4 regions of the Acinetobacter sp. ABJ-A23_2 genome follow, and region 1 is predicted to be linked to each of the others. Evidence: predicted binding sites of a transcription regulator. Region 1 holds the regulator's gene; each other region holds the start of a gene.
The links. Region 1 encodes PhoB, which activates phosphate uptake and scavenging genes when phosphate is short. Its sites were predicted from a motif close to TGTCATNAANCTGTCATAA; they were not measured.

Region 1 (7,779 bases):
CAAGTACTCAACTATATTCAGTTCCCTGCTTTATCAATCTCAATTGCGGCTTCAATTTTTGCAGCACAAGCCATTGGTGCAGGTAAATCAGACCTACTTGCACGTGTTACCCGCACGGCTCTAGGTATGAACTTTTTATTTACAGGTGCCCTAATTGCACTGGGCTATCTCTTTTCAAAATATTTGATGGCTTTATTTATTACCGACCCAACCGTGGTGGTATTAGGGCAGCAGCTTTTATTTATTGTACTTTGGGCAATTTTATTCTTTGGTGCAGGCGCTATTTTTGCATCCATCATGCGTGCCAGCGGAACTGTGACAGCCCCAATGTTACTTAATATCTCGGCTATTTTGTTTATTGAAATTCCATGTGCTTACTGGTTTAGCTCAATATGGGGACTTAAAGGAATCTGGTTTGCCTATGCCTTGGCATTTGTCAGCCTCTGTATTGTTCAAGGCTTGTATTACCAGTTTATTTGGAAGAAAAAGAAGATCAAAGTCCTGATTTAAAAAGCTTGAACCTTATAAAAAAAGCCATCAATTGATGGCTTTTTTTAATTTAAATCTTATTTCATCCATTTCGTCACAATGGTTGAAGCACGTTGGTATCCTGTCGGGAACAAACGTTGGAATGCATCCAGAATTTTTGCGTCACTACCAATCAATAACCGGCGTTTATTTTTCAAAACTGCGTCTAAGATTTGACGAGCCGCCTCTTCTGGTGGGGTACGTAGGAACTTATCAAAGTTTTGAATTGATTTAGTCGGGTCCATACCTAAGCTGCTTAAGCTGTCACTCATTTTTGCAGCTTTCGCAATATTGGTACGAATACCGCCTGGGTGTACGCATAACGAGCTTACACCACATTTTTCAATATCTAGCTCTTGGCGTAACGATTCGGTAAAACCACGTACCGCAAATTTAGTCGCGTTATAGCCAGACTGGGTTGGCTGAGCTGTTAAACCAAATAAGCTAGAAATATTGATAATGTGACCATCTTGAGTTTGCTTAATAAACGGTAAAAATTCTTTGGTCCCGTAAACCACGCCCCAAAAGTTAATTCCAACAATCCACTCTAAATCTTCGTAGGTTGCGCCTTCTACAGTTGAACCTAAAGCAACCCCAGCATTGTTAAAAATGAGATTAACAGAGCCATGATCTTGCACGGTTTCCTGTGCCCACTGCTTTACTGCTTCGCGGTCAGAAACGTCTAACTTTTTGGTTGTTACAGTAATATTACTGTAGGGTTTTAATAGCTCAACAGTTTTCTCTAAACCCTTTTCATTAATGTCACTTAACGAAAGATGGCAGCCTTGTTTCGCCAAGAGAATTGCTAATTGTTGCCCAATGCCAGAACCTGCGCCCGTGATTGCAGCGACTTTGTTTTTAAAATTTTTCATTGTCCATCCTTTGTTTTTCGATTTGCACAATCGGTTCATTGCATGTGCACTTTAGACTCTTTTAATATAATTTTGACAATATTCATTGTCAATATAGTACACTGTAATTTCAGATAGATTGGCACAATTCTGCTGACCGCTTTATCATAGGCCTTATATTTGCCGAAAAACCGATAAATCAGGAAACCATTTATTTATGGCGACAAACGACTCAACCAGTAAAAAGAAAACAAAAACTGTGAGTAAAGAACGTCAGTTCAAAGGGTTATCTCTTTCCGAGCGTAAAGAAGCACGCCGTGAAAAACTCATTGAAGCGGGTATTGCGACTTATGGAACCCTTGGCTTTTTTTCAGTGACGGTAAAGGATGTCTGCCAAGAAGCAAAACTCACCGAACGCTATTTTTATGAATCTTTTAAAAAGAGTGAGGATTTATTCCAAACCATCTTTTTAAAAATGATTGAAGAGTTACAGCAAAACTTAATGCAAGCTGTGATTAAAGCTGCGCCAGATCCAGAAAAAATGGTCGATGCAGGCTTAAGAGCACTGCTGACGACTTTAAAAGAAGATCCTCGTTTAGCTCGTATCGTCTACGTTGATGCAGTTCTGGTTCAGGAATTACATAATCAAGCCACCATTCAGGAAACCCTTGCTCAGTTTGACCGTATGATCCAAGCGTTCGTTATGCTGACCATGCCGCAAATACAGCATAAGGAAAATGAGCTCTCTTTAATTGCAACAGGGTTAAATGGTTACGTTACGCAAATTGCAATTCGATGGGTGATGGGTGGCTTTGAGCAGTCTCTCGAGCAAGTTTTGACAGCCTGCCGTATTGTTTTCTTGTCTTTATTGGCTCAGGTTTCAAAATAATATTAAAGTTTTTTGACACTACTTTAAGTCCAAAAACCTAGCTGAAAGCAAATTGGTAACACCTTGAATGGCTTTAAGAAAATTTATGTCGCCCTGTCATCATTCGGTCATGTGCTTGCCGTATTTTTGTCACAAATTATTGCTAAATTCGATTTTATAGACTTTTCTGCAATGAAATTGTCATAATTAATCTTTGTAATAAGCCTGTCATAACTACAAAACGGTTCACCGTTAAAATCTACAAGGTATTACGCTGTGAAAGATGACTATATTTTAATTGTCGATGATGAGCTTCCTATTCGTGAAATGATCCATACTTCTTTGGATATGGCAGGCTTTCAATGTTTACAGGCTGAAGATGCCAAACAGGCTCATCAAATTATCGTCGACCAACGTCCAGCACTTATCTTGCTTGATTGGATGTTACCTGGAGGCGTAAGTGGTGTGGATTTATGCCGCCGCTTAAAACGTGATGAAAACCTAGCAGAAATTCCAGTCATTATGCTCACTGCTCGCGGAGAAGAAGACCACAAAGTACAAGGTCTAGACGCTGGCGCAGATGACTATATGACTAAGCCATTTTCAACCCGTGAACTGGTTTCTCGTATTAAAGCTGTTCTACGCCGTGCAAATGCATTAAGCGGAGAAAAAACAATTGATGCCAATGGCTTAATTCTTGATCCTGTAAGCCAACGCGTAAGCTTTGGTAACAGCATTTTAGATATGGGACCAACTGAATATCGCTTACTTGCATTTTTTATGACCCATCCGGAACGTGCATATACACGTGCCCAGTTGCTCGATCAGGTATGGGGCGGTAATGTATACATTGAAGATCGTACCATCGATGTACATATCCGTCGTTTACGTAAAGTGTTAGAACCTTTTGGTGTTGACCGATTTGTTCAAACCGTACGTGGTACAGGTTATCGTTTCTCTACACGTGCAGATTTAGCCGCAGGTTAACCAAAATTTATGTATGAACCCTACCCCGTCCCTGAACAGGTACGTGAACAAAAGCTTTCCCGTTACAGTAGTTTGTGGACGTTTGCTAAACAAGATTTACGACTTTTATTATTTTTCCTGATTATTGCAGGTTTAGTCGGTTTAGGGGTTGGGTATTTCTGGAGCTGTATTTTTATCGCCTTCGTGGTGTTTTTTGCACTCCAGTTGCGTTCTTTATATTTGGTGAATGACTGGATTGCCAATAATCCTTACGATGTTCCTCCCAACCTAAGTGGTATTTGGGGGGCATTATTATTTAATGTGTATCGTGCTCAGCGTCAGGAACGTATTGTTCAAGCCGAAATGGTGGGGCTGATTGACCGTGCTCAATCCTCTTTGGTTGCCCTTGCTGAAGCAGTAGTACTCATTGATGATCAACATCAAATTGAATGGTGGAACCCTGCCGCAGAGCGTTTATTGGGAATCAGCCCTCTCGACCGTGGTCGTAACTTATTAACCATTTTGCGCCAGCCTACTTTTATTGAATATTTTAACAATATTGATCAAGCACCGGATGGGATAAAACTCCATTCAAGTCTTGATGATGACCGTTATGTACAGGTCAAACTCACACGGTTCGGTGGAGAAAGTCGTTTATTGGTGGCTTACGACGTGACTCGTATGCACAACCTTGAGCAAATGCGTAAAGACTTCGTCGATAATATTTCGCATGAGCTGCGTACACCGTTAACTGTACTCAGTGGTTATATCGAAACATTTACCGACCAAGAAGATATTAGCCCACGCTGGAAACGCGCATTTGATCAGATGCAGTCTCAAACTAAGCGTATGAACGCGTTAGTGAATGATTTACTGCTGTTATCAAATTTAGAAAATAATAAGAAAATTGCAAAAAACCAGATTATTGAAATGCCGAGTTTAATGAATCAATTGTTTGATGATGCTCAGGCCTATAATGCTGATTATGGACACACGCTCAATTTACACATTGATAGTCACTGTGACTTAATTGGTTCTGACATGGAAATTGCCAGCGCATTTAGTAATTTAATTACCAATGCCATCAAGTACACGCCAAAAGGTGGAACCATTACCATTGGCTGGCACGACGATGGTGAACATGCTTACTTTAGCGTGCAAGATACAGGTATCGGGATTAACCCAAAACATTTGCCGCGTCTGACCGAACGCTTCTACCGCGTAGACAGCGACCGTAGTCGTCAAACTGGTGGTACAGGTTTAGGCTTAGCGATTGTAAAACACGTGCTGATGCAACACGGCGCGTATTTAGATGTGCAATCTAAAGAAAATGAAGGATCAACCTTTACCGCAGTTTTTCCAAAAGAAAGACTCTATAACATGACCTAAAATTATCACTCGTACATATAAAAAGCCGACTCATGAAAGTCGGCTTTTTTGTCGCATTTAAATCTATTTATTTAAAATTAGAGCAATAAGATTTAGCCTGATTTTTCTCTATAACATTTAAAAAGTTGGTGGCAAAAGTGTTGCTCTGGCGCAATGCATCGCGATGATCTCCACCATCAATCGTTTGATAAATCACTGGTTTTTTTAATTTACATAGCTGTTGGTAATAAGCTGATGTTCCTCTAGGGTCGACTAAATGATCTTTAGAACCTTGAACAATCATTAACGGAACAGTCGGTACCATATTTTCAATGGATTGCTGTTTTAGATAAGCCAAAAGAGGTTTTAAATCTGCATTAGCTTTAAATATGCTAGAAGGAGATTTTTTCAAATCAGATTGAAGTTCAGATAAACAGCGGCTACGTGCTTGTGTGAGCACAGTGTTCATTTCGGGACTAACTAAATTTTCAGGAACAATGCTTGGTTCTGCTGCTTGCGCTCCCAATAACACAATCGGGAAGAAAGCTGCCACGCTAGGTTCTGGGTTTGGATTAGTTTTTACATACTCTGCAATGCCTTCATATTGATAGCCACCTGGCGCAAGCGCAATCGCTCCTTTTAAATCGAGTTCAGGTGCATCTTTTTGACCATAGGCAGACACTGCAATTGCCGCAGCCCCGCCTTGACTATGCCCCATCACCAACCACTGTTTATTAAAATCTTTTGGCTTAAGCAAATGTAATGCTCGTACGGCATCGACTACCGTATGCAGTTGGCTATTGGCATTCATATAGGGATGTGCACCTAGCGTACCTAATCCCTGATAATCGGGCGCAACGACCGTATAGCCACGTGCAAGCCAACCATCTAAAGCTTTGGAAGCAACTTCTTGATAAGAATGAACAGGGCCACCTAAATAGTCACCAGAAGGTGCACAGGTGTCAGCAACTCCGGTCGTGCCATGCGCCCAAGCCAATATAGGCCAGCCATTTTTTGGAGGTGTTCCTTTTGGTAATAAAATAAATGCTGAGGCAACGATAGGCTCGCCATTCACACCTCGACTACGATAATTGATCAACAAACGCTGATCGGCATGAGGAAATAAATTCGTTACATCTTGCTGTACTATAGACAGTATTGAACCCGGTTTTTCACTCACTATTTGCTTACTCAAATCTGTAATTGGAGCAGCCATAGCAGAGCCAGACGTCAAACAAATACTGCTGAATAAAATTTTTAAAAAGGAATTACTTTTTCTAATCAAGGGATTACTCCTCTATTATTTACATTGCATCTATTTAAATAATCAATTTATAAAATATAAATTACCATAAAATTATCTATAATTTATATTCAATCTAAAAACACATTAAAACAGATTTACTGAAATTTAATAAAACTATATTTTAAAAATATGTAATATAAATACAGTTGCAAAAATTAATCCCGTTTAAATAATAAAAAATATATGCTGATATTTTCCTAATTACTACAGCGATTAAAATGTCAAAACAATATAAATTTATACCGTACCTAATTTGTCTTATTCTCGGTTCTATATCTATCCATAGCTTTGCAGACGTACAAGTGTATGGTCCTGGTGGTCCAGCACCCGCAATGAAAGAAGCCGCCAAACAATTCACCAATAAAACGGGCATAGCAGTCCATGTGACTTCTGGACCTACTTCTCAATGGTCGGAAAAAGCGAAACAAGATGCCGATGTTATATATAGCGGTTCCGAAGCCATGATGTCTGATTTTGAAAATGCTTTTTCTGAGCAAATTATAAAAGACTCGGTAGAGCCTTTATATTTACGTCCCGCAGCCATTTTAGTGAGAAAGGGAAACCCTAAGAATATTAAAGGTTTTAAAGACCTCGCTAAACCCGGCGTTAAGGTTTTAGTTACACATGGCGCAGGTCAAGTCGGTATGTGGGAAGATATTGCTGGCAGAACTGGAAATATTCAATTAACCAAATCTTTTCGAAAAAATATTGCCACCTATGCAGCCAACACAGGAATTGCCAAGAAAAACTGGGAAGAAAATAGCAGCTATGATGCTTGGTTAGTCTTTAATATTTGGGGAGTCAGTAACCCAGACATTGGACAAATTATACCGATTGAACCAGAGCTAGTTATTTATCGAGATACAGGTGTAGCCTTAACCAAGCATAGTTTAAAAGACACTGAAGCTAAACGTTTTGTGGATTTTCTATCCTCTCAACAAGGCAATGCTATTTTCAAAAAATATGGTTGGACTAAATAATTAAAAAGGGAGTCATACTCCCTTTTTAATTTTGAAAAGTATTAACTCTGCCTAAGCTAAAATATATTCTTTGATATTGAATATACGCCTACGGCATATAAAGTACCCAGTATTAAACAAAAGGCTGAGCTGATATACCAAAATAAATCACTATTCCCAACAAATTTTGATTTTAACCATGGAAAAGCAAAACCACGAATAAGAAACACGGCTGCAACAAGTGACAAAATAATTTCGGTAAAAGGTAATAGCTGTAGTCCTTTTGCTGCAAAGAAGGCATACATAGAACATACTGTTAGAATAATCCCCACAGCTATAGCTGTAAAATTCGGATACCAATGTCCCCTTTCGACCATCTGAACAATACTTTTCCCAGCCCCTAAAAACCGAAAACCATTTGCTCCCCAAAACACACAAATAAAATGAAGTAACGCGGCCACGAAAGTCAAAGCCGAAGCAAAATATAAACTAATGATAGGAGTTGGGGACATTTTATTCTCTTCGTGAGTATTTATAATGAGTTAAAAATTAATTTACTGGTAAACATTATATTTAAAAATATAGTTAATTATAGAAATGTAAATAAAAAAGAGAGCAAATGCTCTCTTTTTAAATCTTATTTCTGGGTTAGATCGTATGGCCCATACGTTCGCCCATCACAACAACTGACTCGGCTTTAAAACGTTTTTCCCACTCGATTTTATCTTTTTCAAATAAAATAATAGCGGTAGAACCTAAATAAAAACGGCCAAGCTCAGCACCTTTCTCTAACTTCAACTGATGATGCTGTAATTCGATACGACCCGACGGTTTTACTTTACCTGTTGCTACAGTTTCAATACCTGCAACAATCATAGCGCCGACTAAAACAACAGCCATACGACCAAGTTCAGTATCAAACAAACACACCAT
Region 2 (7,779 bases), on a different contig from region 1:
AGCAGCTGTAGCAAGCTCATCAATTTTTGCTTGTGCCAGAACAAAACGCGTATTTTGGAACTGTGAAATAGGTTGCCCAAATGCATGACGCTCTTTTACATAAGCAGTTGCCAAATCAATTGCACCACGAATAGCGCCAATTGCGGTAGATGCAATAGCGGTACGCTCACGTGGTAACTCTTGCATTAAATAAGCAAAACCTTGTCCAGCTTGACCGAGTAACTGGTTTTTAGGAACCTTAACATTGTCAAAAAATAGCTCAGAAGTATCTTGAGAATGCAGACCGATTTTGTCTAGGTTGGTACCTTTCTTAAAGCCTTCCAGATGAGTATCTGCCAATAATAACGACACCCCTTTCGCACGCGCTTGAGGATCAGTTTTTACTGCAAGCACCACAAGGTCAGCATGTTGCCCATTTGAAATAAATGTTTTAGAACCATTTAGCAAATAATGGTCATCTTGCAAAATGGCACTGGTACGCATTGATTGTAAGTCTGAACCAGCACCCGGTTCCGTCATACCAATTGCCCCAACCACTTCACCAGTTACCATTTTCGGCAACCAGTATTGCTTTTGCTCTTCTGTCCCAATATGTAAAATATAAGGTGCAGCAATTTCAGAGTGACAAGAAATAGCCGTTGATAATGCACAAAAACCGGCTCGAGCAGACTCTTCAACTAACATTAATGAATAGTAAGTTGGAACGCCATAACCACCGTATTCTTCTGGAACATCTACACATAAAAAGCCATTTTCGCCCAGTTGATTCCACACTGAACGCGGCATAATTCCTTCACGTTCCCATTGGTCGTAATGTGGAGCAATATGCTCATTCATAAAACGTTTAAAATTATCACGGAATAATTCTAAATCTGCATCATATGCCAACATAATATTTTCCTTCGGCTTTATTGTTTTATCGAATCTCATTGCTGTGCATGCTAATCATTTTTTTAGTTACTGTCATGGCATAGCTGCTCATTTAAACTGTACTTTTCAGTCAGCCAATAAAAAAGGAAGCTTAGCCTCCTTTTTTATTACGATAAATGATTAGTGAGATGCCTCAGCAATTACACTTTTTTGCTCAAGCATTTTTCTATCTACTTCATCTGGATTATTCAGTGCATCATTTAGTTTATCTTTATCTAATGCACCGACCCATTTCGCAACCACAATCGTTGCTAGAGAGTTACCAACTAAGTTCGTTAAAGCACGTGCTTCTGACATGAAACGGTCAATACCTAAAATCAATGCCAAACCTGCAACTGGAATATGACCAACAGCAGATAAAGTTGCCGCCATAACAATAAAGCCAGAGCCCGTTACACCTGCCGCACCTTTAGATGAAATTAAAAGTACCAAAAGCAAAGTAATTTGATGTTGGATATCAAGCTGCGTATTTGTTGCCTGAGCAATAAAGATTGCAGCCATCGTCAAATAAATTGAAGTACCATCAAGGTTAAATGAATAACCTGTTGGGATGACTAAACCAACTACAGACTTTTCACAACCTGCGATTTCAAGCTTACGTAGCATACGTGGCAAGACCGACTCAGAAGAAGATGTACCGAGTACAATTAAGAGTTCTTCACGAATCAAACGCACCATCTTAAGAATGCTAAATCCACTTAAACGGCTGATCGTTCCTAATACCAAGAAAATAAATAATAAACAGGTAATGTAGAAACAGAGGATGAGCTGACCTAGCTGTACCAGTGAACCCACACCATATTTACCAATGGTAAACGCCATTGCCCCGAATGCACCTAGTGGAGCAAGCTTCATGATCATATTTACAATGTTAAAGAACACATGTGCAATTTGATCAATTAACTTTAATACTGGACGTCCTGCATCACCTAACTTATGCAGTGCAAAACCAAATAGAATTGCAAAAAGAAGGACCTGTAAGATTTCACCATTTGCAAATGCACCCACCACTGTATCTGGGATGATATGCATTAAGAAATCAACGGTAGATTGTGACTCACCAGAAGTGACGTATTTTTGGATACCTGAAGTGTCCAGAGTCGCAGGATCAATATTCATTCCTACGCCTGGCTTTGCAATGTTAATCACCACAAGGCCAATCAGAAGTGCGATTGTTGAAACGATCTCGAAGTATAACAACGCAACACCGCCAGTTTTACCAACTGACTTCATACTTTCCATACCAGCAATACCACTGACCACTGTACAGAAAATAACAGGTGCGATGATCATTTTAATCAAACGAATAAAAGCATCACCTAATGGCTTGAGTTGCTCACCTAAACCTGGAATATGATGTTCGACACCATTAACAATTTGCATTGTACTTGGAGAGAAATGCCCTACCAAAACACCCGCAATAATCGCAATAATCACCTGAAAATAAAGTGATTTATAAATCGGTTTTTTAGCCATAACTTTACTTCAATCTATATTTCCAAGTCCGTTGGAAATATCAAAATGAAACGTCTATTCTTTACGAATACACAGCCCTAACCTTTCACATGAACACCGCAAAAGGGAAACGGTTTTTTAATAACAAAAAACCTTCCTACTACCTCAACGAAAACAAAAAAGCTGTTTTCTAAAACAGGAGAATACCTGAAGTTTCCAACCACTTTGAGTAGCCAGAAATAACCTCTTACTTTTTCAATAAAAAGCTGAAGATATAGGAGAATCACAGAAAATTATGATATGAGTGCTCAAAAAAGCACATGAAAGTTTACTCGAATTAAATCACGATTCGGTTAAATTTTTGGCTAATACGCACAAAAAATACTCATGCAGCCTTAAGACTTTAGTATGAGAAACACTTTTGATATTTTTTCAGCAGATTTTTATGTCATATTGATAAGTCCTTGTAGACATTTCATTTTGAGCTGCCTACCCCTTATTTTTTACTGTTTTGAATTGACATGAATACTAAACGTAATATCTATAAAGATGCTGAACATCCCTTTGCACAATATGTCCGTATTTTAGGTAAGGGGAAAACCGGATCTCGATCACTGAATTATGAAGAAGCTTATCAAGCTTTTACCATGATTTTAAAAGGCGAAGTTCTTGATGTTCAGTTGGGTGCTTTTTTAATGCTACTACGTGTTAAGGAAGAGTCTATTGATGAGCTTGCGGGCTTTGTACAAGCCACCAAAGACCAACTTAATTTTCAACCTTTAGACGTTAACCTAGACTGGTCATCTTATGCAGGCAAGCGTAAACATTATCCTTGGTTTTTATTGGCTGCCCTGACACTTGCTCATCATGGCTATAAAATCGTTATGCACGGCGCTTCTGGCCATACAATTAACCGAGTCTATAGCGAACAAGTTTTAGAATATTTAGATTATAAAATTTGCCATTCTGAACAAGAAGTCCGTACACAATTGGCCGAACAGAATTTTGCTTACTTACCTTTAGAAGTAATTTCACCTGTTTTAAGTGATTTAATTTCTTTAAGAAATGTCATGGGTTTACGCTCTCCTATTCATACTTTAGCCCGTCTCATTAACCCATTTAACGCGAAAGCAACCTTACAAGCGATATTCCATCCGGCTTATAGAACCTCTCATCAGCATAGTGCGCTTCGCTTAGGCTATCAAAATAGTGCAGTCATTAAAGGTGAAGGCGGTGAATTTGAGCGAAACCCCGATGCTAAAACACTGATTTGCGGTATTAAAAATGGTGAACTCTATGAACATGAGTTGCCAAAGCTTACACCTGAACGTAGCCCAATTGAAGAAGAGTTAGACTTGGCAACATTTAAAGCTGTCTGGCTTGGTCAGCAGCATCATGAATATGGTGAAATGGCAGTAACAGAAACCATGGGTATTGCGTTATATACCATGGGTGTAGTCAATAGCTATGATGAAGCAATGGATAAAGCCAAAGCGTTGTGGAATAGTCGTTTCTAAAATACGAATAACCAAGGTTATATCAGATAACCTTGGTTTTAAGGCTCAACATAATAAAAGTCTGGCCAAAATGGATATTCCTGACCTGAAGAATGAATATTTCTTAGTTTCAAATGATCACCTATTTTGATTGTAATCTTATTAGAAGCGTAGGGACCTGAAAGATAAGCATCTCGTTGTTGACCAATAAGTGTCTTACAATATAAATGATGCGCTTTGATCTTTTGGGAGCTTCGTATTGTTTGCGACCCCAGCACCTGAATCCCAATCAATAACATGGGATAACCGTCATTCTTTATACTTGTATATTTAGCTTGAGGGGAAGTGTATTTCTGACTCGCAATAACCTTCACATTGAGTAAACATTCAATAGGCTGTTTGGCCAATGCAGCACCACTAAACAATATGAGAAATAATAGTACGTAAACAGGTTTTAAACGTTTCATATGTTTCTTTATTATATGTTGATAAACATAAAAAAAGCCCAGTAATCACTGAGCTTCCTAAATTAAACAAAACGAATCGGTTTAAACTCAGGTTCTTGCTTGTGATGATCATCATCACACTCTTCACCCTCTTCTTTCGTTCCGCGGTCAATATAACCACTACGCTGCTCTTCCGGTAAGTTCTTTAACTCCCAAGCAATCACAGCTTGCATACATGTTTCGCGCTGTTCTTTCGTTAAAACAACACCATTTGGCCATTTACCAATTTCTACTGCTGTTTTTAAACGCTCTACAATTTCAGGGTTTAAAACAGATAGCATTTGTTCAATATTCATGATTCATCTCTTTGAAAAGATTCAAAATCTTGGTTCCAACCCAGTTTGGTACGACAAGCCATATAGAAATCATAACCTGGTGGGTGTAATAAACTTAATTTAAATGGGTGTTTACGGATGTGCAAACTGTCGCCAACATTGAGCGATACGCTATGTTGTCCGTCTGCACTCACCATCGGTAACACTCGATTTTCGCGAATAACAATTTTAATTTCACTTTGCCCACCGACTACGATTGGGCGTGAAGATAATGTATGGGGGTGCATAGGGACTAATGCAATCGCATCCATACTCGGATGTAAAATTGGACCACCACCCGACAATGCATAAGCAGTTGATCCTGTCGGTGTCGACACAATTAAACCATCACTATGCTGACGGTAAACATATTGACCATCAATATTGAGTTCAAAGTCGATCATATGTACCGACTTACCTGAGTGTAGTACGACATCATTTAAAGCAATTGCGTCATAAATGACTTCGCCATTGGTACGTACTTCCATTTCAAGCAAGAAACGGCGATCAAGTTGGAAATGACCTTGTAATACCTGATCAAGTTTAAAAATAGCTTCCGCAGGCTTAATATCGGTTAAAAATCCTAAACGCCCACGGTTAATACCAATGACAGGTGTATTGTAGCGAACTAAAGCTCTAGCTGCATGAAGTAAAGAACCATCTCCACCGACTACAATCACCAGATCAGCAACTTCACCTAATAAGTGACGACTAACAACTTGTGCATGATCATAGGGCACTAATTCGGCAGTTTCCTGATCAAAAATGGGGTTTAGGCCTAAACTTAGCAAATGGTCATGAATTAAACATAGTGTTTCTACAACTGATGATTTATCCGGTCGACCAATTAACCCGACGTTTCTGAAGGACTTATGTGAAATTTGCACGAATGAGTAAGCTCCGCTGCGATTCTACGCTATCATAACATTAACCTGATTAATTTAAAAAAACATAACAACAAGATGCTGTAAAATTCAATCTAAGTTTTCCATTTATTCACAGTTTTATCATTGCAAATTGATGACAAGCTATCGCATCATTAACGTATTGTTTAGGGTTTTATCTCATTTATATGAAGTTTGAACGTGGTATCGGTTTCTTCGCACTAATTTTTTCCATATTGGTGATTGGTGCTTTTATTGCTCTTAGTATCTATCTGATTCGTTTAGATAATATTATCCGTGAAAAATTTGAAGGACAGCGCTGGGACATTCCTGCCAAAGTGTTCGCTCGGCCTTTGGAAATTTATAATAATGCACCTATTACTCAAGCAAATTTTACCCAAGAATTAAAATTATTAGGTTACAAAACTTCAAGTAATTATGACAAGTCTGGAACCTTTGTTGCTCAAGGTAGCAACATGTATGTACATACTCGCGGTTTCGACTATGGTGATAGTGTAGAACCTGAACAAGTTTTAGAACTTAGCTTTGCAAACGACCAAATTGCGGAGGTACGCAGTACCAAACCTTCTTCGACAGGTGTGGCTCGTTTAGAACCTATGCTCATTGGGGGGATTTATCCTCAGCATAATGAAGACCGCGTTCTAATCAAACTCAATAATGTTCCTAAACCACTTATTGAAGCTTTAATTTCTACAGAAGACCGTAATTTCTACCACCATCACGGTATTTCAATTCGTGGTACGGCCCGTGCTTTGGTGAGTAATGTAACTGGAGGACGTCGCCAAGGTGGTTCAACCCTGACACAACAGTTAGTTAAGAATTTTTATTTAACACCTGAACGCACATTAAAACGTAAAGTGAATGAAGCCCTAATGGCTTTACTCATTGAATTGCATTACAGCAAAGATGAAATTTTAGAAGCTTATTTAAATGAAGTAAATTTAGGCCAAAACGGTAACTATTCAATCAATGGTTATGGCTTGGCTTCACAGTTTTATTTTGGTTTACCACTTCGTGAACTGAATGTCGCGCAACAAGCTTATTTAGTCGGTTTGGTTCAAGGTCCATCTTTATATAACCCTTGGAAAAATCCTGAAGGAGCAAAAAATCGTCGTGATACAGTTTTAAATAACATGCGTGTTATGGGTTATTTAACTCAAGCAGAATATGAAACTGAAATTGCACGTCCTTTAAATGTGCTAAGCAAACCAAGCTTAGGTCCTGCAAAATTCCCTGACTTCTTAGATATTGTGCGTCGTCAGTTACGTACCGAATATCAAGAAAGTGATTTAACCAATCAAGGATTACGTATTTTTACGACCTTGGACCCTATTGCTCAAACTCAAGTTCAAGATGCATTTAAAGCTTCTGTAGAACGTCTGACTCAAAGCAACCCTGCCCGCTTGAAAAACTTGCAAGGTGCTGTACTGATTGCACATCCTGAAAATGGTGAGTTAATTGCAGCCGTTGGCTCAACTCAAGACTTTACTGGCTTTAACCGTGCCTTAGATGCAAAACGTCAAGTCGGCTCTTTATTGAAGCCAGTGATTTATTTAAGTGCAATTGAGTCTGGCCGTTATAACTGGGCAAGTAAAATTGAAGACGCACCAATCAGTATTCCTGTAGACGGCGGTAAAAGTTGGACACCGAAAAACTATAGTGGCGGTGGTCATGGCATTGTAAGTTTAAGTGAAGCCTTAGCAAACTCTTATAACCTTTCTGCTGTTCGTATAGGTCAAGAATTTGGGTTATCTACATTTACCAACAACTTAAGAAAATTTGGCGTTGAATCACCAATTCCCGCCTACCCTTCTATTTTCCTTGGTGCAGTTAATATGTCACCAATGGAAGTACTCGGTATTTATGAAAACTTCGCTACAGGTGGTTTCAAATATCCAACCCGTGCGATTCGTTCTGTAGTAGATGCAAATGGCCGTTTACTTGATCGTTATGGTTTAAACGTACAACAAACCATTGACCCTTCGGTTGGCTATATCATGAACTACGGCCTTCAACAGGTCATGTCTTCAGGTACGGGCCGCGCAGCGTACAACAGCTTACCTCCTGCTTTAAAACTGGCTGGTAAATCAGGTACGACTAACGATACACGTGACTCATGGTTTGCCGGTTATTCGGGTAACCATGTCGCTGTAGTATGGTTAGGTCTAGATGA
Region 3 (7,779 bases), on a different contig from region 1:
GTGGCGAACCCTGAAACCGTACTTGATCACCCTCTTGAGTTGATGATGGAAGGTGCCAACCACGGTGGACTATGGCGTGTGGCTTATTTAGCTCGTACTGCCCTTCCTTTTGCTGCTATTTACGGTTTTGCAACCGAAAAACTTCCATTTAGGAAATCTTCTAAAAAATAATGAAATTAAAAGCCCAATTTTAGAATTGGGCTTTTTTAGCTTCAGTTATTTGTTTTGACTATGATTTAAATATTTTTGCATTTCATCTGGTGGCACCATACCACCACCAGTCGCCCAGACCACATGTGTTGCCTGCTTTAATTTCTCTGCTGACAATTGATGCAAAGCTAAATAATCAGGAGTAGTTTGCACATAATATGGCCCCATCATGCCTGCCGCAGCTGAGGGTTCAACTTGAATACTTTCAGTTTGATTTAAAAGCGCAATGAGCTCATATAAACATTCATCATGAATCGTGTAATAGCCATCAATTAACTGCTCCATAGCACGCCCTACGAAACCAGAAGCACGACCAACAGCTAACCCATCTGCAGCAGTAATGTTATCTAAACCAATGTCATTTACGGAAATCTGATCATGCAGACCTGTATAAACCCCCAGTAACATACACGGAGAATGTGTCGGTTCTGCAAATATACAATGTACATGCTCACCAAAAGCGAGTTTTAATCCAAAACTTACGCCACCAGGGCCACCACCTACGCCACAGGGTAAATAAACAAATAATGGGTGTTCTACATCGACTTTAATCTGTTTTTGCTCACACTGTTGTTTTAAGCGTATTCCTGCTACTGCATAACCTAAGAATAATGTTGTTGAATTTTCATCATCAATAAAAAAGCAATTTGGATCTTGTTCTGCGGCTTTTCGTCCCTGCTCTACAGCAACGCCATAATCACTGGCGTATTCCACGACATTGACACCTAGCGAGCGTAATTTATCTTTCTTCCATTGTCTTGCATCGGCAGACATATGCACGGACACTCTAAACCCGAGCTTCGCACTCATAATACCAATAGATAAACCAAGATTACCTGTAGAGCCTACCGCTATTTGATATTTGGAAAAAAATGTTCGAAATGCATCTTGATCAAGTTTACTGTAATCATCTTCTAACGTGAGAAGCCCAGCCTTAATTGCTAGTTTTTCAGCATGAGCCAAAACTTCATAAATACCACCACGTGCCTTGATTGAACCTGAAATAGGTAAATGACTATCTTTTTTAAGCCAAAGCTTTCCCGTAAGCTCCTGTTGTTTTGTTACAGATAGGGCTTGCTGCATATCTGCAATTTCTACTAATTCAGATTCAATTTTTCCATGTTGTGCTTGAGTTTCCGGAAATACTTTTGCCAAGTAAGGTGCAAAACGTTCTAGTCGAGCCTCGGCATCTTTTACATCTTGCTCGCTAAGTCCTACCTTCGCAAGAGCATCGTTTAAAGGATAACGGTTTGGATTGAACCAGAATGTTTCTTGGTAATCTTGTAATGTTTGAATGAGTGGAAATTGTTGTTTTAATTGATCGAGTTGAACCGTTTTCATCCTATATCCTTTCATAAATTTTTTGAGCTAATCACTTAGCACTAAGTGTTCGCAATAATCATTAACTCTTTACTGAATTTACCTGAAAAAAGCGATCTTTTCTTAAATATGCCAATAAAAAAGCCACTAATAATAGTGGCTTTTTAGATTTAAACAGACAACTTAAATGAACTTTAAGAACAACCAATATAAACCACCTGACAAACAAATGGTCGCAGGTAAAGTAAATATCCAAGCTGATAAGATTGTTTTAACAGTATTAAAGTTTAGACCTGATTTATTTGCAACCATGGTACCTGCAACCGCACTGTTTAAAACATGTGTAGTTGAAACTGGCATACCTAAACCATCTGCTGCTGCAATTGTACTCATTGCAATAAGCTCAGCAGACATACCTTGACCATAAGTCATATGGTTCTTACCAATACGCTCACCTACAGTCACCACAATGCGTTTCCAACCGACCATAGTGCCAAGACCAAGTGCCAATGCAACTGCAACTTTTACCCAGTTTGGAATATACTGTAAGAATGAATCCAAGCTACCACGATAATCTTTCACAAGCTTTTTCTGTGAATCATCCATTTTTGGTAAAGCATCTGCTTTGTCCAAACGTTTAAACGTCGTTGTGCTTAAATACATGTCATTACGAATTTCACTAATCGCAGCTTCTGGAATATCTTTTAAGTCGCGATAGCTAGAAACACGAGCACCTAAATGATCAGTCATACTTGCCAATGCAGGTACAACTTCAGGTGTTTGTTGCTTGGTTTGAATATATTTAGTTAAAACTTCACGCGCTTTTTCATCAGTCAACTCTTGCTGATTATGGTTTAACAAAACAGCAGTTTGAGAAGAAAGCTGATGGAATGATTGAACCTGTTGTGTATCGAGGTTTTTATTGATTGAATAAGCTAATGGTACTAAACCAACCAAAATGAGCATGATGAGTCCCATACCTTTTTGGCCGTCATTTGAACCATGTGCAAAACTTACACCTGTACAGGTAAAGATTAAAATTGCACGAATGATTGCTGGTGGTGGCTTATTACCTTCAGGTGGCTGGAATAATTCTAATTGGCGTTTGAAAATAGTTTTAACCAACAAGAATAAGATTGCTGCAAAAGCAAAACCAATTAAAGGTGAAAATAATAATGCCTTACCTACTTTAATCACCTGATCCATATCTACACCACTGGTCGTTACGCCAGTCGATGCACTCAACAGATGGTTCATAATACCCACACCCAAGATTGAACCAATCAATGTGTGAGAGCTAGAAGCTGGGATTCCTAAGAACCAAGTACCCAAGTTCCAAAGAATTGCAGCGATTAACAATGCAAAAACCATTGCAAAGCCAGCACCGCTCCCCATATTCATGATAAGTTCAACAGGAAGCAATGCAATAATGCCATACGCAACAGCACCACTTGCGACCATTACCCCAAGGAAATTACAAAAACCAGCCCACATGACTGCAACTGGTGCAGGCAATGCATTTGTATAAATGACCGTTGCAACTGCATTCGCAGTGTCATGGAAACCGTTAACAAATTCAAAGCCCAATGCAATGAAAAGTGCAGTAGATAAAAGAACAACCGAATAAAGGCTCAAAGGTGGAACATGCGCTAAATCAGCACTAACCTGAAACCCAATATAAATAAGTGTTGCAACAATAATCGTCAGAAACACCGGCATAAAAAATTTCGGTGTTGGGACGTGTACATTCGTCGATTTTGCTTGCAGGTTTGCCGCAAGTTTTGAATCCGAAACAGGGGGTAGATTAGAATTCATGCAGACGGTAAGAGGATAATAAAATCCTCTGTATTCTTAAATTAAATTATGACAATTATATGACAAAGAGCCGCCTGATGAAGTCAAATTTTTATATTTTGACCTCATTTGATGCACCTTTCCTCGCTAATTTTTATTTTATTTTTAAAATACAATAACTTAAATCATTATTTACAAGCTCCTTTTGTGCTTATTTTTACAGCAAAAAAACAAATAAAATGACCCACATGTCTATTTTTTACACAGAACAACTGTAATATTTCGGCATATTGATCATGAAATATTTCAATATCATGATCATTTGATGAATATTTCATGAAAATTCTTTCGTTTTTGTCATAAAACCCCCCTCTCTTTTTAATTTTTCTCTCATCAACTCATGACCTTCGTAGGTCATCATTTGTGCTGCTATTCTGTTACAATAGCGCCGCATTTTTAAATTCATATAAAAGATCGGGGTTTTCTATGTCTACGCTTGCCACCCTAAAAGCGCTTCTTGCTAAACGCATTCTGATTATTGATGGTGCTATGGGAACGATGATCCAGCGCCATAAATTAGAAGAAGCCGACTACCGTGGTGAGCGTTTTGCCGATTGGGCACATGACTTAAAGGGTAATAATGACCTTTTAGTTTTGACACAACCTCAAATCATTCAAGGCATTCATGAAGCTTATCTTGATGCTGGTGCAGACATTATTGAAACCAACAGCTTTAACGGCACACGTGTTTCAATGTCTGACTATCACATGGAAGATCTTGTTCCAGAGATTAACCGCGAAGCAGCTCGTTTAGCCAAAGCAGCTTGTAAAAAGTACTCGACTCCAGACAAACCACGTTTTGTTGCTGGTGTACTTGGGCCAACATCGCGTACTTGTTCAATTTCACCGAATGTAAATGACCCTGCTTTTCGTAACATTACCTTTGATGAGTTAAAAGAAAATTACATTGAAGCGACTCATGCACTGATTGAAGGCGGTGTTGATATCATTTTGATTGAAACCGTATTTGATACATTAAACTGTAAAGCAGCAATTTTTGCGGTTAAAGAAGTCTTCAAACAAATTGGTCGTGAGTTACCAATTATGATTTCAGGGACCATTACCGATGCATCAGGCCGTACCTTAACAGGTCAAACTGCTGAAGCATTCTGGAACTCTGTTCGCCATGGTGATTTGCTTTCAATTGGTTTTAACTGTGCTCTTGGTGCAGATGCCATGCGTCCTCACGTAAAAACTATTTCTGATGTCGCAGATACTTTTGTTTCAGCGCATCCAAATGCAGGCTTACCAAACGCATTTGGTGGATATGACGAAACGCCTGAGCAAACTGCAGCTTTCTTAAAAGAGTTTGCTGAAAGCGGTTTAATTAACATTACGGGTGGTTGCTGTGGTACGACACCAGATCATATTCGCGCCATTGCCAATGCAGTAAAAGACATTGCACCACGTCAAGTACCTGAAACAGTACCTGCTTGCCGTTTAAGTGGTTTAGAACCATTTAATATTTATGATGACTCACTTTTCGTAAATGTCGGTGAACGTACTAACGTTACAGGCTCTAAGAAATTCTTACGTCTCATTCGTGAAGAGAACTTTGCCGAAGCTTTAGAAGTTGCACAGCAACAAGTGGAAGCTGGCGCGCAAATTATCGACATTAACATGGATGAAGGGATGCTCGATTCGCAAAATGCGATGGTGCATTTTTTAAACCTTGTAGCATCTGAACCTGATATTTCACGTGTGCCAATCATGATTGACTCATCAAAATGGGAAATCATTGAAGCTGGCTTAAAATGCGTACAAGGTAAACCGGTTGTTAACTCTATTTCCTTAAAAGAAGGTTATGACGAGTTTGTAGAAAAAGCCCGACTTTGCCGTCAATATGGTGCCGCAATTATTGTGATGGCCTTTGATGAAGCTGGGCAGGCTGACACCGCTGAACGTAAACGCGAAATCTGTAAACGTTCATACGACATTTTAGTGAATGAAGTGGGCTTCCCTGCTGAAGATATTATTTTTGACCCGAACGTGTTCGCAGTGGCAACAGGTATTGAAGAACACAACAACTACGCGGTCGATTTTATTGAGGCGACAGGTTGGATTAAACAGAACTTACCACATGCCATGATTTCTGGTGGTGTATCGAACGTTTCATTCTCATTCCGTGGTAATGAACCCGTTCGTGAAGCGATTCACTCTGTGTTCTTGTACCATGCCATTAAGCAAGGCATGACCATGGGTATTGTGAATGCTGGTCAAATGGCAATTTATGATGATATTCCAGCCGAGCTAAAAGAAGCAGTTGAAGATGTTATCTTAAACCAAAACCAAGGTGAATCAGGTCAAGCTGCGACTGAGAAACTGCTTGAAGTAGCAGAAAAATACCGTGGACAAGGCGGCGCAGCTAAAGAAGCTGAGAACCTTGAATGGCGTAATGAGTCGGTTGAAAAACGTCTTGAATATGCATTGGTTAAAGGTATTACCACTTATATTGACCAAGACACCGAAGAAGCTCGCTTAAAATCAAAACGTCCTTTAGATGTGATTGAAGGGCCGCTGATGGACGGTATGAACGTTGTTGGTGACTTGTTCGGTTCAGGCAAAATGTTCTTACCACAGGTTGTAAAATCTGCCCGTGTAATGAAACAAGCTGTAGCATGGCTCAACCCATACATTGAAGCTGAAAAGGCTGAAGGACAATCTAAAGGTAAAGTCCTGATGGCAACGGTTAAGGGTGACGTACACGATATTGGTAAAAATATTGTAGGCGTGGTACTTGGCTGTAATGGTTATGACATTGTTGACCTTGGTGTGATGGTCCCTTGCGAGAAGATCTTACAAACTGCAATTGATGAAAAATGTGACATCATTGGCTTGTCTGGTCTGATCACTCCATCTTTAGATGAAATGGTATTTGTTGCGAAAGAAATGCAACGTAAAGGCTTTAACATTCCTTTATTGATTGGTGGCGCGACTACTTCTAAAGCACACACAGCAGTAAAAATTGACCCTCAGTATCAAAACGATGCGGTGATTTATGTTGCCGATGCTTCACGTGCTGTAGGTGTTGCAACCACTCTCCTTTCGAAAGAAATGCGTGGAAACTTTATTGCAGAGCATCGTGCTGAATATGCCAAGATTCGTGAGCGCTTAGCCAACAAACAGCCAAAAGCTGCCAAATTGACTTATAAAGAGTCGGTTGAGAATGGCTTTAAAATTGACGAAAGCTATGTACCACCAAAACCAAATCTTTTAGGAACACAAGTCCTCACCAACTACCCACTTGCGACACTCGTAGATTATTTTGACTGGACACCATTCTTCATTTCTTGGAGCTTGGCAGGTAAATTCCCGAAAATTTTAGAAGATGAAGTGGTGGGTGAAGCGGCAACTGACCTTTACAACCAAGCACAAGCGATGTTGAAAGATATTATCGATAACAACCGTTTTGATGCTCGTGCTGTATTTGGTATGTTCCCTGCACAGCGCACTGATGCCGACACAGTGAGCGTATTTGATGAAGCGGGTCAAAATGTTACGCATACTTTTGAGCACTTACGTCAGCAATCTGACAAAGTGACAGGTAAACCAAACTTGTCTTTAGCAGATTACATTCGTAAAGATCGTGAGCAACAAGACTACTTGGGCGGATTCACTGTATCGATTTTTGGTGCAGAAGAACTGGCAAATGAGTACAAAGCCAAAGGTGATGACTATTCTGCAATTTTAGTTCAGTCACTAGCCGACCGTTTTGCAGAAGCTTTTGCAGAACACTTACATGAACGCATTCGTAAAGAGTTCTGGGGTTATAAAGCTGATGAACAGCTTAGTAATGAAGAACTAATTAAAGAGAAATATGTCGGTATTCGCCCTGCACCGGGCTACCCTGCTTGCCCAGAGCACTCTGAAAAGGCAGTGTTATTTGATTGGTTAGGCTCTACCGACAAAATTGGTACTAAACTGACTGAACACTTTGCAATGATGCCGCCATCTTCGGTAAGTGGTTTCTATTATTCACATCCACAAAGTGAATACTTTAACGTGGGTAAAATCTCTCAAGACCAACTTGAAGATTATGCAAAGCGTAAAGGTTGGTCACTTGATGAAGCAAAACGCTGGTTAGGACCGAATTTAGATGATTCGATTGCTTAAGCTTATGTAATTTTTGAGGAGAGCTACATATGTAGCTCTTTTTTATTCGAATATTTAGAAATTCTTTATGAACACAACTCAACTTTTTCTCGGCGTAATCTTTAGCTCAATTGGACTCGGTTATTTTCTTTATGGAAAAAAGCAAAAAATGACGGTGCCTTTTATTGTGGGTTTAGTTTTAATGATTTTCCCTTATTTTATTGAAAGTAATGTCTTGCTTAGTGGCATTGGTATTCTACTATCCGTTATTCCCTATTTTTTACGCTTTTAGTGTCATTTCTT
Region 4 (7,779 bases), on a different contig from region 1:
ACTCATGGCCTTTCTACTTTTTTTATTTTTATTATTTACATTCGTGCTTCTTTTAAATGCTCATTACAAACAATAGGAGCATCGATTAGCCTTTCATCTAGGGTGTCCAACTATTTTTTTAAAAAATAATACGCTTTTACAGGCACAATAAATTAATTCTCGTAATCTATAATTTTATAAAAATAAAAAAGCCCGCTTTGTAAGCAGGCTTTACCCTTTTGATTTTTTGCGCTGATCATTCAGGACTTTTTGCTGTTTGTGACAGCGCTCGGATATTACACTTATACTTAAATATTAAAAAGACTAATCTTTTTAAACTGATGTACTTACTCATCAAGTTCTATAGGATCTCCGTCTTCTGGACGAATATGTCGTGTGCCATCATCGGCGGGGTCAACACTAGATCCATCCTTAGTGATCGAGTTATACATTTCATCCTCTTTTTTATCATCTGTGAATTCTTCATCTTCAAAATCAAGAGGCTCGTCATCATCTTCAAAATTTAAAGGCTTTTCTTCATCTATCATGTGAACCATCCTTTTTAAGTTATGTGATTTTATGCTCAATTAAATGTCAGATATATTCAACAGTGAACACACATCATTTATGTAACGAACACTTAAGAAGTATTAAAAGATATAAAATTTAAAGAATAATGTTATTCGAAGTACTTTAAGAATTCCTCAATAACAGGCAAATGGTCAAAACTTTTATGAGCGTTCGCTAACTCCACCCATTCATGTTTTGACTCTATACAAAAATTAAGCTTTAAGTCCGGATTAAATGATTGTTCCAAAAGCCCTAATGGTATCCATATATAGTTTGTACCATTAATTTTATTAGGTACTGGCGAACCACACTGATTACAAAACGACGAGGTAAAACCAGTCTCCTTTTTATAGGTAGCGACATATTCACTTCCAGCTAACCAGTTAAATTGGCTTTCTTTCACTAAAGTAGCCGCATTCGCTCCTGTACCCGTTTGTTTTCGGCATAAACTGCAATGACAGTGGTAAACCGTTTTTATTTCAAGGGATATAGAAAACTTTACTTGATTACATAAACAAGAACCGATGTTACTCATATAATGTATTTAATTCATCACTATGAAATTTCAATAATGACGTTAAATATTTATTATGTATATATTTTTATTGTTTAATATAAAATAAGACCTAAACATTTGATTTAAAATAAATTTAAAAAAAGATATTGATATGTAAAGCTTTTTTGTATTATAAGATCAAATATGATTTTTAATAACACTTGAGTAATTAATAGTCATTGAAATATTGGGAATAAACCTTATATTGAGTACAGGTTCATACCTTTAACTGAGGAAAAGCTCATGAATAAATTATTGGTTGCAGTATTCACTGGAATGGTAACCCTTGCCGGTTTCAGTGCTCAAGCTGCAACACCTGAGCAAGAATGTCAAAAATTGCAAGATGATTACAATTTGATTTATGCATCAAAAGGCTTTTGTTTTAAAGACCAAGATGCTAAAGAAAAATATGGTAATGAAAACTGTCATACGACTAAGCCAAAATTCTCTGATAAAGAGCAGCAACGTCTAGACGCAATTAAAGAACGTCAAAAAGAATTGAAGTGTAAATAGTATTTAAAGGAATAATACATGGCATATGATGATCAAAATATCTTCGCAAAAATTTTACGTGGTGAACTTCCAGCGATAAAACTCTATGAAGATGATCAAGTTCTAGCTTTTATGGATATTATGCCCCAAGCCAATGGTCATGCATTAGTTATTCCAAAAACTCCTGCAGTAACTTTACTTGATTTACCGCCTGAAGCGGCAGCCTATACCATTCAGATCGTGCAAAAAATTGCGCAAGCAATGGAAACTGCACTCAATCTTGATGGAATTGTACTCATGCAATTATCAGGTGCTGCTGCTGGACAAACTGTCCCTCATGTTCATTTTCACCTAATTCCGACAAATGTTCACCAACTTGGTAAACATGCTGCACAATTAGGTGATCAAGATAAAATCAAGGCTTTAGCTGAAAAAATTAAAGCAGCTCTTTGATTTAAAGACTTAAAAGCGGAGCTTCGGCTCCGCTTTTTTATTTAAAAAGTATAATAAAATCAAAAGAAAATAAAATATTTCTAATTTTTAATTGTCATAAAACTGTCATTTCCTCTTCACTCCACTGTCACAAAGTTTACAGATACTTCTTAGCAAGTTGGTGAGCTTCTGTAACTTTTTGTACACAAGTCAACTACAAAATAATTAGTTAACAGGCATGTGCCATTTTTAAAATACTTTTTGGAGAAATCTCAATGAAGAAATTGCTACTCGCTGCCGCAGTTGCAACTTTGAGCGTAAACGCGGTGCAAGCAGCGCCAACTTTGTATGGCAAACTGAATGTTTCTATTAACCAAGTTGACAATAAAAATTTCGATGGGAAAAGTGACGTTACTGAAATTAACTCAAACGCTTCTCGCATTGGGGTGAAAGGCGAAGAAAAATTAACTGACAAGCTATCTGCTGTTTATTTAGCTGAGTGGGCAATCTCTACTGATGGTTCAGGTTCTGATAGTGATCTTAGCGCTCGTAACCGTTATATCGGTTTAAAAACTGAGGGCGTTGGTACATTAAAAGTAGGTAAATACGATTCTTACTTTAAAACTGCTGCTGGTAACAACCAAGATATCTTTAATGACGATACACGTTTAGATATTACTAATATCATGTATGGTGAAAACCGTTTAGATAACGTAATTGGTTTTGAATTAGACCCTAAATTATTAGCTGGTATAACTTTCAACATCATGGCTCAAACTGGTGAAAGTACTACTGATAATAAACCTGGTGAAACTGGTAAAGACAGTAAAAATAATAGTTTTGACTCTGTATCAACTGCGCTTGGTTATGAAAACAAAGACCTTGGCTTAGCAATTGCTGCTGCAGGTGACTTTGGTATTAAAGGTAAATATGCGGCTTATGGTCTGAAAGATATTTATACAGATGCTTACCGCGTAACAGGCTCTTATGACATCGCAAAAACAGGTCTAGTAATTGGCGCTTTATGGCAACATGCTGAACCTACGGATGAGTTGACTGCATATGGTCAAACATACAAAGCAGATGGATCAGTTGACAAGGCTGGTAAAGCTTACCGTGATTTACAAGAAGAAGCTTATTCAATCACAGCTGCTTATAAAATCCCGAATACTAAACTTAAAGTGAAAGCAGAATATTCTTCTGCTGAAACACAAGTAAGTGGTTTAGCAGATCGTACAATTGACTTGTACGGTGTAGGTCTTGACTACCAAATCAACAAACAAGCTCGCTTCTACGGCATTGTTGCTCAACAAAAACGTGATTGGTTGAGTGATAACGACAAACAAACTGTTGTTGGTACTGGTATCGAATATAACTTCTAATCAGTTACATTCAATTCAGATAAAATAAAAGGGCTTCTGCCCTTTTATTTTATTGTGCTGACTAAAAAAGCCGATATGAAAATTATCGGCTTTTTTAAATTTATATCTTATTTTAAGAAACCACTTACCAGATTCATCACATTTTGAATGTCTTGATTAGCTTCTTGGTGGTCTGTACTATCACCCTGAGGTGTTAAAGAATCAATAACCTGCGGTAAGACAGAAGCTATCGCACCATAAACTTGTTCTTTTGGCGCTTGAGCCTGCTGGGCAACTTGTTCAATATCTGCTGGGTTAAATAGGCTTTGTAATTGTTGAGTTGGAACTTCACTATTACTTTGATTTGGGTCAACCCAACTTTGAACTTGACTGCCTAAACCAGCTCCTTTTAACTTTTCTAAAGCAGCCTGTAAACCGCCTTGTTGCTGCACCCAACCTAAGATTAAAGGTACAACTGCAATTAATAAACTTTGTACGCCACCACCTGCTTGAGGCGCATTGTTGTTACCAGTCACTTGTCCCAATACAGAACCTAATACTCCACCCAGACCGCCTTGAGCACTAGAAGAATTATTACCACCCATTTGTCCTAATACAGAACCTAAAATACCGCCTAAACCACCTTGGCCTGATGCTTGCTGGTTCCCACCTAAAGCTTGTTGAGCCAAAACTTCTACAATGTTGCTTAAATTTGTCATGTGTAACTCTTATGTATGGTTTATACATGAGCATACGCGTTTTTCTGTTAAGACAGCAAAAGCGAAATTGTTAAATTTTGAAAGAGATTTAATGGCCCTTTACCAGCGGAATTTATTCCAATTTTCCGGGTTTGCCCAAAACTTTGAGTTAAACCAGTCTGGAACATGTTTATAGGTCAAGATGTTAAATTGCCATAAAGCGAAATCACTATCATGTGAAGTTTTATCAATGAGTTGCGTGAAACCTAAAGAACGTAATAACTGTTCATCACTGCGTTTGCTTACTACAACAATTCGTTTTGCTAATAAATCTCTTAACTTTACTAATAATTGTGATTTTTGCACATCGCTAATGTTTTGCATTTCATCTGTATCAAACAATACAAAACCCAAATCATAACGCTGAGTAAAAGGCAGACTTAAAAGCTCAGTTACGGTAAAATAGTGCCATTGAATTGCGTTATTCTGGTCAATTTTCTGGCCAATACAAAGTGCAGTATGAATGGGCTGTTCGTTTGATAAATCGTCTAGCATAGAAGTGATGACATTTTGTTCAGCCATAACTGCAACCCTTAATTGAAAGATGTGAGTTTAAACTTTATGGAACTACAAGGCATTTGCCATAAAATGCATGCAGGCCTAAAAGATGCTAGTGTAACTGATCAACAGACAACCAAGGCAAATGTTGAATACAAATTTGTATTAGACCGTTCAGAAATTGATCTTCCTTTTAATTTAGGACAAGAACTAGAAATCGAATGGACAGGTAATATTTATTGCACATCTTGTGGCACCAAAACACCGAAGTCTTATTCTCAAGGTCACTGCTTTAAATGTTTTAAAACAAAAGCTGAATGTGACCTTTGCATTATGAAACCTGAAACATGCCACTACCACTTAGGTACATGTCGTGAAGATGACTTTGCCCATAATGTGTGTTTCCAACCTCATATTGTATATTTGGCAAACTCAAGTGCTCTAAAAGTAGGTATTACTCGTGTTAGTCATATGCCAAGTCGTTGGTTAGATCAGGGTGCAACTCAAGCCTTACCTATTTTAAAGGTTGGATCACGCCGTTTATCTGGTCAGCTTGAAACCATGTTTGGTTCTTTAATTGCTGATAAAACTGACTGGCGTAAACTCCTAAAGGGTGAAGCTGAACCTTTAAATATGGTTGAACAGCGTGATCAGTTAATTGAAGAATTTGCACCTAAAATTCAATCTATTCGTGAAGAATTTAGTCAAAACCTTGAATTTAACGAAACGGTTGAACTACTAGAAAATGAATTGCCACGTGAGTTTGTTTATCCAGTTGAACAATATCCTGAGAAAATTAAATCTTTAAACCTAGATAAAACACCAAAAATTCGTGGTGTATTACAGGGTATTAAAGGCCAATATTTAATTTTTGATATTGGTGTTATCAATATCCGTAAATATACAGGTTACGAGCTGATCGTACGTGCATAAGTAAGTTTTAAAGCCCCTAAAATGGGGCTTTTTAATCAATGTACTTAAGATAATCTGTTTCTAAATAGCCAAGCTGCCAAAGGTAAAGTGACCAGTCCAAGTATAATCATTGGAATAAAGTTGAATTTGACTTGTGCAAAGCTTGCTCCCTCCAAATAAACCCGTTGTACCAAGTTAATTCCAAACCTTAATGGATTTGCGTACGTTGCTATTTGCAATGCTTCCGGCATGTTTTCTACAGGAGTTAATAAACCTGAAAGCAACATCAAAGGCATAATCAATAAAAAAGTAAAAAGCATGGCTTGTTGCATATTTAAAGACAATGCTGAAATAGATAAACCCACCCCAACTACAGCAATATTAAAACTCAATAAACCAAAATAAAGCAGCCCAATAGAGCCATTCATAGGAATTTTAAACCAGAACAAAATAATCAATAAAATAATAGTTGACTGCATCAAGCCTACAAAAATTGGCGGTAAGGCTTTACCAATCATAATTTGTAATGGTGTATACGGTGTCACTAATAACTGATCAAATGTACCTTGCTCACGTTCACGCGCAACTGATAAAGCGGATAAAAGTAATGTTTGCATCATACTTAATGCTGCAATTAATGAAGGCATGAGGCTCCATCGCGACTCTTGATTTGGGTTGTACCATGTTCTTGTTTCAAGGCTAATCGGCAAAGCTGAGTTAAATTTTTGCTGATTAAACTGACCAATTATCTTATTTAGATATGAACCAGCTACAACAGCAGTTGATGAGTTCCTGCCATCAACAATCACCTGTATAGATGAACTTTGGTTGTTATTTAATTTGTCTTCAAAGCCGGATGGTATCGTAATTACAACCAGTGCCTGACGATTATCAATAACTTGTTTGATTTGATCGGTATATTCAAGTGTTGCAACACGCTTAAAAATACCAGAGCCATCTAATTTTGAGATGAGTTCATGTGAGATCTGCCCATTGCTCTGATCTAAAATTGCATAATCCACATGGTTAACATCATAAGTAGCAGCATAACCAAACAAAAGTGCCTGCATCAGTGCGGGTACAAATAGAATGACTCTATTTGCAGGGTCACTAAAAATGGTTAAGAATTCTTTTTTGACCAAAAAACTTAAATGTTTTAGCCAAATGATTAGTTGCTGCCACATAACTTTATCTCAACCGTTTTTTCAGTGAAAAGTTCACAGCACATATCAAAACAACGATATATCCCAACAGAAAACCGCACTCTTTGAACCATAACTTCCAATCATCACCTCCCATAAATAAGGTTTTAATTAAAATCATAAAATGTGTAGCTGGAAGCAACTGACTAATAATTTGCACAACTAAAGGTAAGTTACGGGTATCAAAAACAAACCCAGAAAGCATAAGTGCGGGCATAAAACTTGCCAATAAGGCAATTTGACTCGCCTGAAACTGACTTTGGGCAAAGCCTGATATAGTTAAACCAAGTAATAACGAAACGATTAAATACAGAAATGAAGCCGACAAAATTGAAAATAATGAACCACGCATAGGTACTTCAAAAATAAAATATGCAGCAACAATACAGATCACGATATCAATCATGCCAACCACCACATAGGGAATCAGTTTTGCTAATACAATTTCAAATGGCCGTACAGGCGTAACAAATAAAGCTTCTAGAGTTCCCCGTTCCCTTTCACGGGCAATAAGTAAACCAGTTAAAAATGCGCCAATTAAAGTTAAAATGAGCACCATTAAGCCAGGGACTAAAAACCAAGTACTGTTACCAGATTCGTTAAACCATATTCTTTGTTCAATATTAACGGTGCTTGACGTTGCTAATATTTGACCACGATCAACTTGTATAGACGGTGCGGTAGATAAAGCACCTGCAACATAACCTTCTAAGGCTGTTGCTATGGTGGTGGATGTACCATTTAATAATAGTTGAACCTTGGCATTACCTTGCTGCGCCTGACTGGCAAAATCTGAAGGAAAATGCAAAATGGCATCAATTTTGCCATCTCGAATGGCCTGCTCTGCTTCAGGCAAATTATGAAAATTTTGACTTGTTAAATATCGTGAGCCATTTAAACCAGCTAAAGCCTGATTGATCTGTGGTGAAAACTGATCAACAACAACGCCGACTCGGGCCTGATTTAAGTCAAAGGAAAGTCCATAACCAAACAGTAGAATTAAAATAACAGGCAAAACC

Region 2: a site for PhoB is predicted at 5,709-5,727, ahead of ACH63V_RS04720 (NAD(+) kinase). Genes of this name have one in related genera too.
Region 3: a site for PhoB is predicted at 3,392-3,410, ahead of ACH63V_RS02580 (inorganic phosphate transporter). Genes of this name have one in related genera too.
Region 4: a site for PhoB is predicted at 2,143-2,161, ahead of ACH63V_RS08445 (porin). Genes of this name have one in related genera too.

What each region holds. Positions count from the first base shown of each region.
Region 1 covers NZ_JBIUCP010000019.1:12,875-20,653, forward strand. The annotation lists gene ACH63V_RS08520 (MATE family efflux transporter) at 1-510, shown strand, start outside; gene ACH63V_RS08525 (SDR family NAD(P)-dependent oxidoreductase) at 567-1,400, opposite strand; gene ACH63V_RS08530 (TetR/AcrR family transcriptional regulator) at 1,597-2,268, shown strand; gene phoB (phosphate regulon transcriptional regulator PhoB) at 2,524-3,234, shown strand; gene phoR (phosphate regulon sensor histidine kinase PhoR) at 3,244-4,602, shown strand; gene ACH63V_RS08545 (alpha/beta fold hydrolase) at 4,670-5,866, opposite strand; gene ACH63V_RS08550 (AcfC family putative adhesin) at 6,106-6,867, shown strand; gene ACH63V_RS08555 (hypothetical protein) at 6,924-7,358, opposite strand; gene asd (archaetidylserine decarboxylase) at 7,495-7,779, opposite strand, start outside.
Region 2 covers NZ_JBIUCP010000008.1:44,970-52,748, forward strand. The annotation lists gene ACH63V_RS04695 (acyl-CoA dehydrogenase family protein) at 1-891, opposite strand, end outside; gene ACH63V_RS04700 (dicarboxylate/amino acid:cation symporter) at 1,051-2,406, opposite strand; gene ACH63V_RS04705 (glycosyl transferase family protein) at 2,907-3,902, shown strand; gene ACH63V_RS04710 (hypothetical protein) at 3,941-4,348, opposite strand; gene ACH63V_RS04715 (YeaC family protein) at 4,411-4,683, opposite strand; gene ACH63V_RS04720 (NAD(+) kinase) at 4,680-5,588, opposite strand; gene mrcB (penicillin-binding protein 1B) at 5,774-7,779, shown strand, end outside.
Region 3 covers NZ_JBIUCP010000004.1:57,843-65,621, reverse strand. The annotation lists gene ACH63V_RS02590 (hypothetical protein) at 1-171, shown strand, start outside; gene ACH63V_RS02585 (D-serine ammonia-lyase) at 217-1,551, opposite strand; gene ACH63V_RS02580 (inorganic phosphate transporter) at 1,714-3,345, opposite strand; gene metH (methionine synthase) at 3,811-7,497, shown strand; gene ACH63V_RS02570 (amino acid transport protein) at 7,565-7,768, shown strand; gene ACH63V_RS02565 (hypothetical protein) at 7,778-7,779, opposite strand, start outside.
Region 4 covers NZ_JBIUCP010000018.1:59,715-67,493, reverse strand. The annotation lists gene ACH63V_RS08465 (hypothetical protein) at 327-527, opposite strand; gene ACH63V_RS08460 (GFA family protein) at 659-1,084, opposite strand; gene ACH63V_RS08455 (YARHG domain-containing protein) at 1,349-1,618, shown strand; gene ACH63V_RS08450 (HIT family protein) at 1,637-2,050, shown strand; gene ACH63V_RS08445 (porin) at 2,305-3,411, shown strand; gene ACH63V_RS08440 (YidB family protein) at 3,519-4,109, opposite strand; gene ACH63V_RS08435 (DUF6231 family protein) at 4,209-4,670, opposite strand; gene ACH63V_RS08430 (DUF2797 domain-containing protein) at 4,710-5,579, shown strand; gene ACH63V_RS08425 (ABC transporter permease) at 5,624-6,742, opposite strand; gene ACH63V_RS08420 (ABC transporter permease) at 6,747-7,779, opposite strand, start outside.